One region of the Lysinibacillus sp. NPDC056232 genome, then DNA from elsewhere that is predicted to be linked to it. Evidence: riboswitches for the same ligand, from Rfam matches in the RefSeq annotation. Region 1 holds a riboswitch; each other region holds the start of a gene.

The links. Region 1 has a riboswitch for cobalamin ahead of nikA (nickel ABC transporter substrate-binding protein). Riboswitches for the same ligand answer to the same signal wherever they lie in the genome.
Region 2: another riboswitch for cobalamin. It lies ahead of ACFCYJ_RS03440 (energy-coupling factor ABC transporter permease); the one in region 1 lies ahead of nikA (nickel ABC transporter substrate-binding protein).
Region 3: another riboswitch for cobalamin. It lies ahead of metE (5-methyltetrahydropteroyltriglutamate--homocysteine S-methyltransferase); the one in region 1 lies ahead of nikA (nickel ABC transporter substrate-binding protein).

The regions. Positions count from the first base shown of each region.
Region 1 is NZ_JBHJTF010000005.1:114,679-120,799, reverse strand. It holds gene ACFCYJ_RS06030 (ABC transporter ATP-binding protein) at 1-30, opposite strand, end outside; gene ACFCYJ_RS06025 (ABC transporter ATP-binding protein) at 43-819, opposite strand; gene ACFCYJ_RS06020 (ABC transporter permease) at 831-1,637, opposite strand; gene nikB (nickel ABC transporter permease) at 1,639-2,592, opposite strand; gene nikA (nickel ABC transporter substrate-binding protein) at 2,667-4,286, opposite strand; cobalamin riboswitch at 4,531-4,724, opposite strand; gene ACFCYJ_RS06005 (DUF1572 family protein) at 4,868-5,404, opposite strand; gene ACFCYJ_RS06000 (hypothetical protein) at 5,578-6,121, opposite strand, start outside.
Region 2 is NZ_JBHJTF010000003.1:37,850-43,970, reverse strand. It holds gene ACFCYJ_RS03455 (sirohydrochlorin chelatase) at 1-42, opposite strand, end outside; gene cobJ (precorrin-3B C(17)-methyltransferase) at 57-1,727, opposite strand; gene ACFCYJ_RS03445 ((2Fe-2S) ferredoxin domain-containing protein) at 1,732-2,103, opposite strand; cobalamin riboswitch at 2,241-2,423, opposite strand; cobalamin riboswitch at 2,842-3,026, shown strand; gene ACFCYJ_RS03440 (energy-coupling factor ABC transporter permease) at 3,350-4,096, shown strand; gene ACFCYJ_RS03435 (energy-coupling factor ABC transporter substrate-binding protein) at 4,098-4,370, shown strand; gene cbiQ (cobalt ECF transporter T component CbiQ) at 4,374-5,144, shown strand; gene ACFCYJ_RS03425 (energy-coupling factor ABC transporter ATP-binding protein) at 5,144-5,980, shown strand.
Region 3 is NZ_JBHJTF010000002.1:48,133-54,253, reverse strand. It holds gene ACFCYJ_RS02310 (C40 family peptidase) at 1-522, shown strand, start outside; gene metE (5-methyltetrahydropteroyltriglutamate--homocysteine S-methyltransferase) at 1,694-3,991, opposite strand; cobalamin riboswitch at 4,167-4,345, opposite strand; gene ACFCYJ_RS02300 (hypothetical protein) at 4,457-4,756, opposite strand; gene ACFCYJ_RS02295 (YjcZ family sporulation protein) at 4,984-5,088, shown strand; gene ACFCYJ_RS02290 (Dph6-related ATP pyrophosphatase) at 5,436-6,121, opposite strand, start outside.

The sequences.
Region 1 (6,121 bases):
CTCAACATTCGTCACCTCTAATAGAGCCATCTACTACCTCCTCTAAAAAGTGATTCTCGATTGTAAAAGTTTCTTTGTATACCAATGCTGTGGCGCGTCAAAAAAATCAAAGACATTCGCCTGCTCGATGAGTTCTCCCTTATACATAACAGCAACTTCATCGGCAATTTCAGCAATAACACCAAGATCATGTGTGACGATAATAATCGCTGCATCGGTGTTATTTCGAATTTGATTGAACAATGATAGTATTTTCTTTTGATTGACTGTATCAAGAGCTGTTGTAGGTTCATCGGCAATATATAATTTAGGTTGCATCGCAAAAGAAAGAGCAATCATAACACGTTGTAACATCCCTCCACTTAATTGGAAAGGATAATATTGCAATAGCTTTTCCGGATTAGGTAAATTTACTTTATTCATTGCGGAAATAGCTACCTGTCTTATTTCTTTTTTATTCATGACGTAATGCGCTTTTATTGTTTCCCGAAAATGCCTTTCTATTGTTTGATTACTATCAAACGCTACCAATGGATTTTGTGTAATCATCGATATGTGCCTTCCTCGGTAATCTCTTAATCTTTCTTTGGTTACAGATGTTAAATCAGTATTTTGATATAAAATTTGGCCCGTCGATTTTGCCATAACCGGAAGAGATTGCATAATTGCTTGACATAACATTGACTTACCACTACCGCTTTCACCGATAATCCCTAATATACGTCCTTTATTTGCAGTTAAATTAATAGCAGATAGGATTTCCTGCTCTCCTATTTGCACATTTAAATCTTTGACTTGTAATAAGATTTTTCTTTCCATAGCTATCCCTTTCAATGACCAACTTTCTTGTTATGACCAGATAAAATAGTAAATAATAGGACTACGATGATTATGGCCGCACCTGGATAAAGCATAAGCTCAGGATGTAGTCGAATATACTGTTTGCCCTCACTAATCATCATTCCCCACTCAGGAGTAGGAGCTTGAACACCTAATCCAATAAATGAAAAGCCAGCAATTTCTAAAATGACTTTTCCTAAATCGAAAGAAATAATAGTCAGCATCGGCGCCATTATATTTGGCACGAAATGACGTAGGATTAGCTTCACTCCTGAAGTTCCACTAATTTTTGCAGCTTTTATAAATTCTTTTTCATGAACGCTTATAAATAGGCCTCTTAAAATTCTTGAATAATAAATAGTTTGAGTAACAATAAGGGCCAATAAGACATTTCTTAAGCTTGGACCCAAAATACCTAGTAGTCCAAATGCAAGAACAAGTGTTGGGAAAGCTAATAAAATATCACAGATGCGAATAAATAAATAATCAATGATCCCTCTCTTAAAAGCCACTATTGCCCCGATACATATAGCAAAAAAGCTTGCTATTAATTGAATGAATATAGCTGACCCTAAAGAATAGCGAATACCTAACAATATACGTGAAAGTATACATCGACCTAAATGATCTGTGCCGAGAGGATATGCCCATGATGGTTCTAAAAACTTCTTAGAGACGTCTACTAAAAAAGGATCATTCGGCATGATCAACGGCGCAAAAAGCCCCATTACCCCAATAAATGTGAGAAGAGTTATACTAGTCAATTGTTTACCGTTTAAACTATGTAATTTAATCACTCTACTCTCTCCCCCTCACCATCATTAGCTGCGGGTCAAGAACTCGATGTAATATATCTGTACATAAATTAGCAAAAACATAGATGATAGCAATTATTAGAACATAACATTGCACAACTGGATAATCCCTATTAATAATTGATTCTATTAAGTAGCGACCTAAACCAGGCCAGCTAAATACCTGCTCGACAATAACTGCCCCACCCAATAAATTCCCAAGTGTCATACCAAGCATCGTCGTCAGTGGAATAGCAGCATTTTTGAAGACATGTCGACTGAGAATAACAGATTGTTTTAACCCCCGTAAATGTGCATACTGAACATAATATTTTTGTAATTCTTCTATGACACTTGTACGAATTGCTTGAACAAACAACCCAATAGTTGGTAATGCCAAAGATACGGCTGGTAAAATTATATGTAACATCGTCCCTTTACCATTTGTCGGGAAAATGCCAAGCTTCAAACTAAATAAGTACAGAAGAAAAAAACCTACCCAAAAAGTTGGGATGGATACACTGATAATAGATAATAAGCTTACAATCTTATCAAATACGGAATTTTTATAAAGAGCACTTATAATACCAAGAGGAATACTAAAGCAAAGAATACACACAAATGCAGCTAGGGCTAATTCAAAAGTTGCCGGTAGTTTTTCTACTATTTCTTGAGCAACGGGTAATTTACTCACAAACGATGTACCAAAATCGAAGTGTAACACGCCTTTTAGCCATATAAAATATTGAATAGACAAAGGTTGATCAGTGCCTAATTCCGATCGTAGCGCCTGTATTGCTTCTGCTGTCGGGGCGACTCCTGACAGTCTAAGTATGACCTCCGCTGGCTCTACTGGAACAAAACGAATAAATAAAAAGGTCATGATTGAAACCCCTAGTAAAACAAATGGTAATGTAATTACTCGTTTTAGACAAAAAAGCCAAGTTGATTCGTACATTTTTTCATCACTTCCCAAGTCTTCATAGTGCAAAAAGAGAGGAGTCATAATAGACCCACTCTCTTTTCATTCTCTTACTTTACATCCATTTGAGCATAAGGAATATCATATTCAGATGCACGGGGGTTAAAATCTTTCAAATATTTATGGTAAATAACATTATTCGTTTCATATGAAATTGGATAAAATAATGCTTGGTCATGGAACATTGTTAAAATATCTTTATACAATTGCACACGTTCCGCTTCATCTGTCCCAATTAATAATTGATGTATTTTGTCATCAATTTGTGTTGCATTTTCTAGGCCTAATTTCGCTTCATAAACACCATTTGCATTCGGTGTTGCTGATTCGTTTGCGAAGCTGTGTGGGTCTGTTGGTGGACCGTTTGTGCGCCAGAAATTAATATCTACTTGATTATCCATTAATTTTTGGAGCCCTACCATTACATCAGCGCCTTCAAGTTTTAATTGAACGCCTATTTTAGCTAATTCCCCTTGCATTAATTCTGCCATAGGTTTTTGGATAGCATCTGTGGCAATATAGATTAAATCTAATGTAAGAGGTTGCCCATTTTTAGAACGGATTTTATCACCATTTTTTAATGTCCAACCTGCTTCATCTAATAACTGCTCGGCTTTTTCTGGATTAAATAGGATTGGTTTTAACTCAATATTGGCATATGGAATAGCATCCCAAAACAGTGTATTGGCAACCTTTTCTGTACCATGGGTAATACTTTCAACCATTTGTTCTTTATTAACAGCGTATTGAATAGCCTGACGTACTTTTAATTCTGCTAAAGGACCAGATTGTGTATTAAAAAGTAATGCACGTGTAGATAAAGGTTCAGATACAGCCGTTTTGTATTGATTGCTGTCTTTTAAGAAAGTGTAGTTATCTAAGCTAATAATGCCACGACCATAAATTAAGTCTAATTCTTCATTTTCAAATGCCAGTGAAATAGATTCTGAATCTGGTATAATTTTCACTTTTACTTTGTCTACTAGTGGCTTTTCACCCCAATAATGTTCGTTGCGGCTAAAAAGTGCATATTGATCTTTTTTATATTCGGTTAATACCCATGGACCTGTTCCAACCGGAGCTTTAATACCTTTATTTGTTGCATCTCCCTCATGGAATCCGTTATCCCCTAAGAAGCGAAATGGTCGCACAAAAGCCAGTTCATTTAATACAGGGTAATAGGGTGCATCTAATTGAAGACGAATTGTATAGTCATCTTCTTTCACAACATCTACAATATGATTCACCATTCCCATCCAAGAGTGTGTATCACGATCTGCTAAAACTGCATTAAAATTACGAATAACATTATCTGCATTAAAGACTGTCCCATCAGAGTATTTTACATCTTGTCTAAGATGAAATATGTAAGCTGTTTTATCGTCAGAAATTTCCCAGCTCTCCGCTAATTTCGGCGATATTGTCCCGTCATCGTTATATTCTACTAATGATTCATATACCATTGCTTGCGCAGTCATTTGGTTTGGTAAATAGGTATGCGGATTTAAAGGCCCTATATCTAGCGGCCAGCCAATTGTTATCATTTTTCCTTCATTATTATTTTTGCTAGAAGTTTTACTTCCATTACCTTCACTCGAGCTTGAACAGCCTGCTAAAATCGATAACATCAGTATTAGAATGAACGGTAATAATTTTTTAAAAAATATCATTATGATTGCTCCTGTCTATTCTTGGGTGTTAGAAAATTAAAATATATATGTTTCTCCACTATACTTCTAACTTGAAACACAAAGTAATCGTCATTACTTTGCTCTCGCTTTATTTACACCTCACTTTGATGTAAATTACATAGATTAGAAAAAGACATAAAAAAATCCTTATTCCACGTGAATAAGGATAGAAAAACTCATTATTAAAAGCCTTCCATCCATCTCCCTATCTTTCGTAGATCTACAATGAATCATACTACAAGCAGGCATTCTGGCTTATGAATCTCCATTTTGCTTCACCTTCCCGAGTACTTACTCAGTGGTATTTGAAACAAAACTCCTCATTTACAGCTGCGGGACAGCATGGGATTTACACCCATTTTCCTTTAAATTAAGTGAAAAAGTTTTTTCACTCAAACTTGTAATGTTACATATTAAATTTTGTATTAAACATAACACGCTTCAAAGATACACGTCAATTTTATTTTCTGAATATAATAAAGTTTTGCGATTTTTAAACAAAGATATGTATGTATATTCCACAAAAAAAGCCATCACACACTAGTGAGATGGCTTTACTTCTATTGTTGATGTTTTTTTAACATTGAATCTGTGAAAGGCTGAGATTGTCCCTTTGGAATACTTATTGTTTGCCACTCAGAACCCTTTACTTGCTTAGCAATGTAAACGATTTGACCGACATGTTGTGAATAATGGGACATTTGTCTTTCAATCGCATCTATCACGGAATGTCGTTCTCCCCTTATCGTTACAAACCCTTGTAAATCAGCTTCCGTTAATTTTTGTAAAGCATCTAAAAATACTTGCCAGCCCTTTTCCCATACTGTCATTACCTCTTCTTTTGTCTGAAGGCTATCCATAAATTCATCATCACGATTTCTCGTTGATTTCTCACCATCTGTCGTAAGAAAGTCAGTCCATCTCGATATCATATTTCCACTAACGTGTTTTACAATCACTGCGATACTATTTGAATCTTCATTATACGCCCAGTGCAATTGGGCCTCTTCCAGTTGGTCGAGTGTTTTATCGCCTAGCTCTTTGACACTTCTAAATCTTTTCTGGACAACATTTAAATACGTTTGCGCTACTGTCATTGTTGAACCCCCCATCCCTTTTCTACTATTTTAATATAGACTGAATGAGATGTGTCATTTTGGTAACTAGTTGTTGCCAAAAATAAAGTATTACTTACTCACGAGGGATTTTTTATCACCACTGATCGCTCCCCCCTCACCAATCGAGCTTTAGCAGGCAGTTATTTTCCACATTACTTCTTTGCATTCTCTGAATTTATGTGTGGGATAAATTCCCTTGCAAGAGCAACCATTTTTTCTTGTGCTTCCTGTTGATCACCATTTAATTGATAGCCTATTTGATATGCATAGCCATTATAATACGTATAAAACTCATTGGCTTTTGTACTCATTTGATAAATACGCTTGTCTGCCTCATCATAATTATAGTATACATACGCGAAACCTTTATCTGGTGTCATCGCATGATAATACAAAGGATTCATAAAGTTCAAACCTACATTCCTGATTTCCCCTGAAAACTCCTGACTATCTTCCGTAACTTTATAGTTTACTGGATTATGATTTACATTTGTTACTGTCAAAATAATATATTGACGATCCACTCCAGTGAGAGACTTTTCTTTATAACTAAATTGAAATTGCTTTTGCAGGCTACCATCTTGCATCTCTGATGTTACCGCATAGACCTCTTGTATATTTGATTTAAACGGAAGATCTTCAGGGTCTATTAAATGGACAGCATTCCCCATAGTAGCTGCCACTGCTTGCATAGCC
Region 2 (6,121 bases), on a different contig from region 1:
TGCTAAACGGCTCCCGTGGCCGACAAATAAAATTGCTTTCATCTCATTACCCCTCACTAGTCGCCGCATGGAGCTGGCTCAACTTTTATTTTTGAAGACATATCCTGATACGTAAAATGTAGGATCTTTTTCACACGCTTGAAGTATTTAAACAAACGTTCATTTGGATATGCATTTGCTTTATATTCTTCGATAATGTCGGTGATCAGCGGTATTAGCTGTTCAGGTTCTAATCCCTCAACAACAGGCTGGGCCGCATGTGCTGTCCGACCAACCGGCTTGGCACCAATAAAAACATCAAATTTACTTTTACGATAAACAATGCCAATATCATCAAATACGGCTCGATAACACGCCATACCACAGCCATTAAAGCCAATATTTAAAGTTTTCGGTAACGCCATACCACCAAGCTTTTCTTGAATCTCTTCTGCATATGGAATCGAATCGGTTTTTTCTCCGTAACAGAAATCACAAGCCTTTAACGAAAGTACCTCACCAATTGGTGTTAGTAAAAAGCCCACTTTACGAAGCTTTGCTGTAATTTCTTCAGGCTCAGACGTTGGAATTTTCAAATGAATTTGATGGTCTGGTGTATACTCCATCGTCCCTTCCTCACCAACGACCTCAGCTAACGTCATCATTTGTTGAGGAGTAAAGAATTTATTGGCTACCCCTGGACTTACAGCTAATTCAAAAATGGATTCGATTTTTTGTTGAACAAACTTAGGTGAACTTTTCACAGCGCTCGTTCCCTTCACCATTGCCAGAGCTGCTGTCGCCAATTCAAGTGATGATTTTTTAGGCTTTGGTTCAGGTGTTATAGCTAAACTGGGTTTTATACGATTGGCATTGGGATCTGTCGCAAAATCATTACGCGCAGAGCCTGTTTCTTGATTCATGGCCCACGGTTCATTTTCTTCCTTCAGTCGTTGATGTGGTCGTAACGGCTGTTTTTCTTCACCAAGTGTATATTTGCGCTGATAACCCCGTGGCGTAATCATTTTATTGTCGTAGAAGAATGTTGTTGAATTCCCGATAATAACAGTTGTTAACATGCCGATATCATGTTCAAGCATTTCTGCTAAAGTTGTCATCGTAATTTCTTGTCGTTCTCGATATGCGCTTTTCACAAGTCCAACCGGTGTATCTGGCGAACGATATTCTAATAAAATTCGTTGTGCTTCTACGATTTGTCTCGTACGACGTCCACTTTTCGGGTTATAAAGAGCAATAACAAAATCCGCCATTGCTGCCGCTTCTACTCGTTTTGCAATTAAATTCCAAGGTGTTAAGTGGTCACTTAAACTAATGGTACAGGCGTCATGCATAATGGGAGCACCTAGTAAACTGGCACATGAATTAATAGCTGAAATACCTGGAACAATTTCTACCTCGATACCAGTTGCTTCTGTCCAGCCTAGCTCGATTAATACCTCATACACTAATCCTGCCATTCCATAAACCCCGGCATCCCCACTGGAAATGACCGATACGATACTTCCAGCCTCTGCTTGACGCACCGCTTCTTGAGCACGTGAAACTTCCTCTGTCATACCAGTACTAATAATCGACTTTGCACTAACTAAATCCTGAATCAGTTCAACATAAGTTTTATAGCCTATAATCATATGACTTTGTTGTAGTGCTTCCACAGCACGAGTCGTAATATGTTTAAAGTCTCCAGGGCCAAAGCCAACTACGAAAATCTTACCTTTTTGAGCCATTTTGTTACCCCTCTTTCTCCTTTTCAATACCTTTAATGGCTGTTGTTTGCGCTGTACGCTGCAACAAACCTTCACGCAATGTAAAAACATGCTCATTATGTAACGATTCATGATTTAAATCTTGTACGAGTGCCTTCGCATGCTCCGTTGTCGACACACGGTACCAATTCCCCTGAGGATAAGCGATGACAACACAAGCATCCTTACACCTACCATTACAGCGGGTCCTTGTTGTATGTATTTCCTGATCAAGCGCTAGCAACCGTATTTCATCACGAATTGCCTGTGTAATATCTTCAGCATCTTTTTTCATACAACTACTACCATTGCATATAAAAAGATGTGTTTTCATCCCCTCTAAATTCCAAGTTGTCATAGTTGTTCTCCCCTCATTTGCTTTTAGGAAAAAGAAAAACCTTTACTCTAGTCGAAGAGTAAAGGTTTAGTAGAAGCCAAATAAAAACGAATATACGGGTACTCGCTCTCGCTTCAACTTCTCCCTCCGAAAAGTTTGCATGCATTATCACATAAGCAGGTTTCCTGACTTAAGCTTCCTTTTACTTTCGCGCCTTCCTAGTTTTCACTAGTGGCATCCGCGATTTCATCAGCTATTACAGTAGCGGGGGCTGTATCGGATTCTCACCGATTTCCCTATTATCTTGAAAATATTCAAGCACTTATGGATGTTTTATATGAATTTATATTATATCAATTATGCCTCGGCATAATTGCGTCCGGAATCGGCTTTGTGCTTGCACAAAGAACTTATTTCCGATTCCGTGACATCCGCCGGAGGCTTTAACTTCTTTCAGCAGGTGTTTGGAACCCGCTGAAAAGTAACTTAAATCTGCATTCATCTCACTACCTATAGAGGTGGGAGACTTCTGCTGAAAGAAGTTTAATGTAATAGAAAACTGTTTCTATCATATCTTATTATTTAAAAAATTCAATATTTCTTTTTTAATTTGTGACAATTTTTTTAATATTTCATAGCAATATGTGAAATCTTTATCTATTTATCAGAATTTTCGACATAGAATCTCAATTTAAAATTTTTTCATAAAAAGTATAGCATATATATGGAAAATCATGTTACACTTTGTCGTGAAATCTCACAACTTCATCTTTTTTCGGTGCGAATTGTTCATCATTTCGCTTAAAAGGGAAGCCGGTTCAAGTCCGGCGCGGTCCCGCCACTGTACTAGGGAGTTTTATAGAGAACGTCACTGTCCAAAGGATGGGAAGGCCTATAAAACGTTGAACTAAAGCCAGGAGACCTGCCGAAAAATATGTGATCGTTTCAACCTACGAGGATAGGTGTGCGGCTGAGCAGATTAGAATTTTATTTGCATTTTTAGCTATGCACTTTTCCACAAACGGAGAAGTGTTTTTTATTTTCATTCAAAAGAGACCCCATCTCAAGGTGGCAGATGAGTACAGATATGGTTCCGGCTTGGTCAAAACATCTACTGAATGAAAATAAAGCCTCCGGCGGATGTCACGGATTTTCAAAGGAATGAAATGTGCTGGCACAATTCAAAATCCTGACGCAATTACGCCAAGGCGAAATTGTTTAGTTCGCATACTAATTCGAAAAATTTTAATGTGAGGAGGAGAGATATTTGAAATTCTCAGGTTGGAAGCTTAGTTATTTCTTATTGGCATTTTTATTCGTGCCAAATCGTGCATTTGCGATGCATATTATGGAGGGCTTTTTGCCAATCGAATGGGCGATTTTTTGGTGGGTCTTATCGATTCCATTTATTATTTTAGGATTACGTTCTATTCGTAAAACTATTGATGAAAATCCTGAAACAAAAATGATATTAGGGCTATCGGGTGCTTTCGCCTTTGTGCTATCAGCTTTAAAAATCCCTTCTGTAACGGGAAGTTGCTCGCATCCTACAGGAGTTGGGCTTGGGACAGTTCTTTTTGGACCATTAGCGATGAGTGTTATCGGAACAATCGTATTATTATTCCAATCTTTACTTTTAGCCCATGGCGGACTTACAACTTTAGGTGCTAATGCCTTTTCTATGGCAATTGCTGGGCCTATTATTGCTTATTATGTTTTTAAGGGCTCACAAAAAATGGGGTTATCATTTTCAGTAGCCGTCTTTTTAGCAGCAATGCTTGGTGACTTAGGTACATATGTTGTCACTTCTGTACAATTAGCTCTTGCCTTCCCTTCTGAAATCGGAGGCTTTATGGCTTCTTTCACAAAGTTTGCTGGTATTTTCGCGTTAACGCAAATTCCTCTTGCTGTTAGTGAAGGCATTTTAACAGTGATCGTTATGAACTTCTTGAAGAAATACAATGTGAGTGAATTAAAAGCTTTACGTGTTTTCTCAGCAAAGGAGGCTCACTAACATGAAAAAAAATTTACTGCTCTTAGCAATTGTTGTGTTGCTAGCAATCTTCCCACTTTTTATTCAAAAAGGCGCCGAATTCGAGGGTGCTGATGGCGAAGCGGAGGCAGCAATTGGTGAAATAGATGCTAACTACGAGCCATGGTTTGAAAGTTTTTGGGAGCCACCAAGTGGTGAAATAGAAAGCTTATTATTCGCACTACAAGCTGCTATTGGCGCTGCATTTATCGGCTATTTCATCGGCTTAATGCGCGGCAAACATAAAGAGGGTTAAGCGATGTTACTCATTGATAAGTATGCTTATATGAATAAACTAGCGTCTGTTCATCCGCTAGAAAAAATGACGTTTTCCCTTGGACTGCTTCTATTGTCACTTATCATGAGAGATGAACGAATTTCACTCATTACATTTATTGTGATGAGTGCTTTTATCATTTTAGGTGCAAAAATCCCTGCTACATATTATGCAAAATTACTATTGCTACCCGGGTTTTTTTTACTATCAAGTCTAGTATCCATTTTAATTTCTATAGTGCCGGCAACAAGCACGCTGCCTACAAACATTTGGTCATTTTCTCTTCATCATTGGACAATTTTTATCGGCAGTACGAGCTTATTTACAGCGCAACAGCTTTTTTTCATCGTCCTTGGCAGTATAAGCTGTTTGTATTTTTTAATTCTCACAACATCAGTCCAATCTATTTGTTACGTCCTACGACAATGGAGACTGCCTACTCTATTTGTAGAGCTAGTAGAGCTAACGTATCGTTTTATTTTTATCTTTTTAGACAGTATGCAAAAAATTCATCTTGCTCAACAGGCTCGACTAGGTTACAGCTCCCCTATGCAGTGGCTTCGCTCGGTTTCACTGCTGATTGTTGCTTTATTTGTCGAGATGTTCCAACGAAGCCGTGAGCTAAACAATGCGATAGAAGCACGTGGTGGCGAAACGGTCTATTGGCAGGAGAATGTTACTTATAACACAAAAAATTGGCTAGGCATTGCTGCAATTTTTATACTCCTCATCATTTATGGAGGTTTTTTCTAATGACAGACTTATACTTTGAATTAACACATTTATCTTACGCTTATGCAGATGGAACTCATGCCTTAACAGACATTACACTTGAGATTCCAAAAGGGAAAAAAATCGCTTTACTTGGTCATAATGGGGCTGGAAAATCAACATTATTTCAGCATTTAAATGGTATTTTGAAGCCTACAGCAGGAAGTATAACCTTTCAAGGCAAAGCACTTAACTATAGTAGAAAAGCATTAAAGGAATTACGTCAACAGGTTGGAATTGTATTTCAGGATGCAGACAACCAGCTTTTTTCTGGCACTGTTAAGCAAGATATTGCATTTGGACCTTTGAACCTTGGCTGGACAACTGAAAAAATTGAAGAAAAAATTGCGTGGGCGATCGCTCAAACCGAAGTTGAAGCATTGCTTAATAAACCGATACATTTCTTAAGTGTTGGACAGAAAAAACGTGTCGCAATGGCAGGAGTACTTGCAATGGAACCTTCCGTTTTATTACTAGATGAACCGACAGCTGGACTAGATAATTATTATAGTGCACAAATTTTACAGTATTTAGCTACGTTAGAAAACGGTGAACGAACCATTTTATTAGCGACGCATGATATCCCGTTAGCCTATGAATGGGCAGATCAAATAATCGTAATGGAAGCCGGAAGAATTATTTATAATGGCGATCCCGTTGAACTGTTCTTTCAAGAGGATTTGCTTGAAAGAGCCCATCTTGAACGCCCATGGGTCTTCGAAACGGCCATTGCTTTACAAAACAAAAAGCTATTTGAGAAAAACATCAAAATGCCTCGTTCTAAGGAAGATTTACACAGACTTATTGAGCAGCTATAAGACAATTTATCCGTAGTTGGAATTTTTAATTGTGAATGGCAGCCATTATTTAGAAAGATGTGGATTTTACTTCTCCTTTCTACAAATCTTTACGATGGGTAAACTATGATGGTAAAATATAGAATGGTATCTTTGAAAAAT
Region 3 (6,121 bases), on a different contig from region 1:
ATCGACAAACTCGATGATCCTTATTACTGGGGATCTCGTTACGTAGGGGCAAAACGCATTGCAAACTTCACTGAAGGAGAAGTAAAAGATGCTGAAATCGACTTTAGCGTTTATGCATCGCGTGGAGAGGTAGCTCTTAAACTGGCCAAGCAGTTAAATTTAGATACTAGTAACACCAATTCAAGTTTTCCTGATGTAACACCAACGTCTAAATATGCGGGTGCTGCGGAAGCACTAAAAAAAATCGGCGTTTTTACGGGTGATGAAAACGGAAAATTCAATCCAGGTTCTCCTATGACACGTGGTCAATTATCGAAAGTTTTAGTGGAAGCATTCCATTTAAAACAACAAGGAACAACTGTACAATTTGCTGATGTTCCAGGTACACATTGGGCTTACAATTATGTATCCATTCTCGCTTCCAATAAAATTACGGTTGGTAAAGGTGACAATACTTTCGGGGTGAATGACAATGTCACACTAGTACAATTAGAGGCCTTTATCCAACGAGTAGCTCAATAACTTCAAGAAAAGGTATTTCATCTATGGATGAGATGCCTTTTTTGCTTCTAGGCAATATCATTTCACACTCCCTACTTCCAATCACTATACGTATAAAAAAGCCAGTACTAATTTGTACTGACTTTAAAACTATTCTGTTTGTTTGATCATTTTTTTAGATGGAACAAATAGCGTTAAGATAAATGTGATACAAAATAAAAAATCTACAGACAGATTGAATGAAAGCATAAGAAAATCTTATTCTAAAAGAATAAAGAAAGAAAACTTATAATAAATATTCATCCCTCTCCTTCCCAAGTATGGTATTTGAAACAAAACTCCTCGCAACGGCTACGGGACAGCTTGGAACTACCCCCATTTTCCTTTTAATTGAGTGAAAGACCTTTCACTCAAACTTGAAAAGAATGCTATGAAAATAGATTAAGATTAACATGCTCAATTGATCAAGCCAGTTTTATTTTTGGAATATAATAATGTTACGTAAAATAATGATAAATATAAAAAGGCCAGGGAGCTATAGCCCTGGCCATTCGTTTACTTTCTTTCAGTGGATGCCAAAGAATCGGCTTTATGCAAGCGCAAAGCCGATCCGAGGCATAATTGATTTTCTTTTTTATTTTTCTGAGATGTTGGTTTGGAATAAAGTTTGATCTAAAATATCCCCAAAATCCATATTTAAAGTTAAATGATAAGAACTCGTTTTGAAAAATGATTGATCAAAACGGGTTAATTCTTTGTGAAATACTATGCGATTTTTATAATAAAGTTTGATCATTTCTACCTAGTAATTCTAAAACAATCGCGCCCGATTGCGGTATAAATATTATATTTTTGCTAAGACAGAGTTAACAAAATCGGTTTTTTCTTCTGGATATTTGTGCTTATTATGGGTCGAGACGTTGAAAGCTTACATTTCTTTTAGAGAGATCCTATTCTACTATGGATTCTGTTATTTTCTCATCTTAATTTTTAATCGCCAACATCGAATTTCCCCTGTGATTTCTAATCCTTGTTCCGCAAAATGGCCCGTTTGTTGAATTGTCATAATCCATCTTGACAATGCAATTGTATAAAACCTTTTTACAAATTATCGGACTTTATTACAAATGATCAATCTTTATTTTAAATCTACAGGAGAGAAGATGTAGTAAATGTACAAAATAATTTATCGTTATCTTGTTATTGATTGCTTAACTTCCTGGCGCAAAGATTTAGTTGCTTCCACCATGTTTGCCAAAGCGGCAATTGTTTCAGTTTCTTTTCTCGTTTTTAAGCCGCAGTCAGGATTTACCCAAAATTGATTGCTTTCAAGAACTTGTAAACTATCTCTCATAATACCGAGTATTTCTTCCTCACCCGGTACACGAGGACTATGAATGTCATATACGCCTAATCCAATTCCTTTTTTATAAGGGTTTACTTGAAGTGAAGAGATAAGCTCACCATGGCTTCGAGATGTTTCAATTGAAATAACGTCCGCATCTAGTGCACTAATTGGTTCTATGAAATCGTTAAATTCACAGTAACACATATGTGTATGGATTTGTGTTTCATTTTTCACACTAGATGTGGCAAGTTTAAAGGCATTTACTGCCCAATCTAAGTATGCCCCCCAGTCTTCTTTTCGGAGCGGTAAACCTTCTCGCAGGGCTGGCTCATCCACTTGAACAATGGAAATACCTGCGTTTTCCAGTGCTTCAACCTCTTTGCGAAGTGCTAGTGCAATTTGATAAGCAACATCTTTTCGTGAAAGATCGTCTCGCACAAATGACCAATTTAAAATGGTCACAGGGCCTGTCAGCATTCCCTTCACAAAACGCTTTGTTAAACTTTGAGCATAAGCCGACTCTTTCACTGTTATTGGTGCTGCCCAAGCGACATCTCCATAAATAATAGGAGGCTTCACGCAACGTGAACCATAGGATACAACCCACGCTTTTTCCGTAAATGCAAAACCGGTAAGTTTTTCACCGAAATACTCTACCATGTCAGTGCGTTCAAATTCACCATGGACAAGTACATCAATATCTAGTTCTTCTTGAATGTCAATCCAGCGTTTTGTTTCTAGTTCAATAAATGCTTCGTATGCTTCGTTCGATAATTGTTTTTTTCTCCATGCATTTCGATTCCTTTTGACCTCATCAGATTGAGGGAAACTTCCTATTGTTGTCGTTGGGAATAGCGGTAACCCTAAAGCTTGCTGTTGAATCTTTTGGCGGTGACTAAAATCACTATGTCGTTCAAAATCTTGAATTGTCACTGTTTGAACTGCCTGATGGATCACCTGGTTTTGACGAATCGGATGATTTTTTAGGGCTTCAATCGCCTTCATACTTTCTGATAAGTTATGAATCGTGCTACCATCTTTGTCTCGTCTAAATTTAGTTACCTCAACGATTTCTACGATTTTTTCATCAGCGAAGGAAAGTGCATTTTTTAGAACAGGATCGAGCTTATTTTCAAGAGAGGTCGTTATTGGTACGTGTTGTAGGTTGCTAGATGGTTGAATCCATAATGCTACAGCATTACTTAGTGTTTCAATTGCCTGAATCGTAGAGTTTACCTCTGCTAGGTTTGAACGCCAAATATCACGGCCATTAACAACACCAATCGCTAATACTTTATCTTTAGGAAAGCCAAATTGACGAAGCGATTCCATATTCCCTTTATAGCCATGGACGAAATCTAAACCAAAACCTTGAACAGGGAGTGCCATTATTGCTTCATAAGAGGTTAATGCTTCAAAGTATGTTTGAAGCATTATTTTCGCCTCTGGCACTGCTCCAGCTAGTTGTGCGTATATTTCTTGTACAAGCTTTATTTCTGTCTCATCTAATGTAGTTACAAGGGATGGCTCTTCTAGTTGAATCCAATTGGCACCTGCATTCACTAATTCTTTCAACACTTGGGCATAGAGTGGTAGTATGGCCAGTAAATATTCAACTTGTGTTACCTTGTTATAACCTTTCGTTAGTTTGCAAAATGTATAAGGACCAATTAATGTCGGCTTTGCGATAATGCCGTATGCTTCTTTAGCCTCTAAAAAATCTGCTAAAACTTTGTTTTCCGTTATTTGTAATGTTTGTTCTTCAAATTCTGGCACAATATAATGATAGTTTGTATTAAACCATTTTGTCATTTCACTGGCCACTGCTGTTTTGTTCCCACGTGCTATGCTGTAATAGGTATGTAAATCTACCTTTCCACCTTGCCAGTTAAAACGCTTAGGTACTAAACCAAACATCACGGCTGTATCTAACATTCTATCGTAATAAGTGAAGTCTCCAACTGTTACCATATCTATGCCCAGTTGAAGCTGTTTTTCTATCCTAGATAATCGGATATTCTTTATTTTTACTTGAAAATCTACTTCAGAAAGTTCATGTCGCCAAAATGCTTCTAATGCTTTTTTCCATTCACGATCTTCCCCAATGTATGGGTAGCCAATTAGTGTACTTGTATAAGTCATTTCAATCACCCTTTCAGAAATAATAAAAAGCCATTCTCCTTCTAGGAAAATGGCTGCATGTTAAATTTGTCAATGAAAAAACAATACGAAGAAGTGTATACTTCCGCATAGGTCATTCGTTGTCGCACAGTGCCTGAATGGTCACTTTTCACCACCTATTTCCACGTAGGTATTTGGTGTGTACTAGAAATTGGCAGGTCTCCTGGCTTTTCATCAACACGCCTCACTGCCTTCCCAGTTTCCCAGTGGCATTTGTGATTTGCTCCGAATTACAGTTGCGGGACAGCGTCGGATTTACACCGACTTCCCTTTTAAGCCAAACTATCATTTGGCACCAACTCTTACACAATATTCAATTATGCTCCTACTATAACATATATTTCAGAATAGTAGAAATTTTTTCTTAAAAATTTAAAGGATTGTACTAGTCATGTTTTAATCAAAAGTCCAATACATTCTCGATATTTACTTCGTACCTCTATATTTGAGCATAGATAGTATTCCAAGAATCGGTCCAATCGCTAATATGGTAAAGACCCATTCCCAACCAATGATTCTCTGAATAATAGGGATGAGATTGATAGAAATTATAGTAACTAGGAAACCAATACATATTTGAAAAGTAAGGGCTGTACGTACATACTCAACTTCAGCTATTTCTGAGACTGCTGCAGAAAACCTTGCATCATAGTATCCCCCTTTAAAATAAGATTGAATAATGTCATTATACAAAAAAAATAGAAAACGAATCCACCTCTTGTTCATATAAAGAGATTAAAAGCGCTGATGCAAACACTATAGTTCCAATCCAGTCGACTTTCGGCGCACCTTTTTGTATTCAATGAATAACTGCCTACCACAACTTTTTCAAAGTTACCCCTTTTATTAAATCTCCGGATATTTAATTTTATTTTTATTTTTTTAGTAGATAAATATCGCAAATCCTTTTAATAACAATTCATATTATAGATATTGAAAGGAGGGAAATTACTATGTCTGAATATTACGGCAGTGGTTCTGGTTCAGCATTTGCGTTAATCGTTGTTCTATTCATTCTATTAATTATTGTCGGCACTAGCTTTATAGGTTTTTATTAATACCAAATACCACCTTTCATGCTCATAACGTATAGGATCATACAAACTAATCCTATACACCTCCCATTGTTAAGGGTCACTTTCCTCCGATGACCCTTTTCATCATTTTCTTATTCTGCGTTATTCCAGACAGTAAGACAATGCATTTTATACTGTCGGTAAACGAGATGGCTGGCAACTAAAATGTTCGTCGATAGTACTTAGAACAATGAAGATTTCTTTAAAAACTAAAAACATGGAACACTGCCTAAAAAAAGATAGGCAATGTCCCATGTTTTTCTATGCATGAAAGGAACATGCATGCTCATCTCATCATCGTCTGCACTTTAGCGATTGAATTGAATCGATTAACTATCTGAAAGATTTACCTTTTGATCTAGTTCCAAAGGCAAAAAAGCATATTCTCCGCTTCTAATAACATCACATTTACGAACTGGAATAGGTTGTTTAAAGATGGGTCCATCTAATACTGTAGTATGGAATTCTCCACCTTCTCCGCATGGGTCAATCCCTCGGGCTTCAAGCTCTTGCACGTATTCGTGGGTTAACGTTCGCCCTAAATCGTCCTCCCGCATACCTAAAGATAAATTAACAGTAACAATGATTGTAACAAATCCTAGGTTTATGAATTCATCGACAACTTTACGATGATTCATTTCCCATAAAGGCATGCCTAGATTTAAACCAGCATTTTTCGTAACCTTGTCGTGCCAGCAGCCATGTTCAGGCATATCTAAGTCCCCTGTTACTAAAACTTCTGCACCTTGTTTTTTAGCTTTTTCTAAAAGACTCATAAATATTTTTTCATAATCTGTCCAGCTTGCTGCTGCAGTATAAACTGGTAAACCTATAGAATTAGCTTGAGCACGTATGAGTTCCGGTGGCATTCCGTGAGATCTGGAACGATTCCCTTCTTCCTCCATCATGACAATTAGTCCTATCGCCTCTCCAACCTGCATTGCTTTATATAAAGCTAAGACACTATCTTTTCCTCCGCTAAATGAAGCGATAAATGGATGCCCTTGAGCATTAT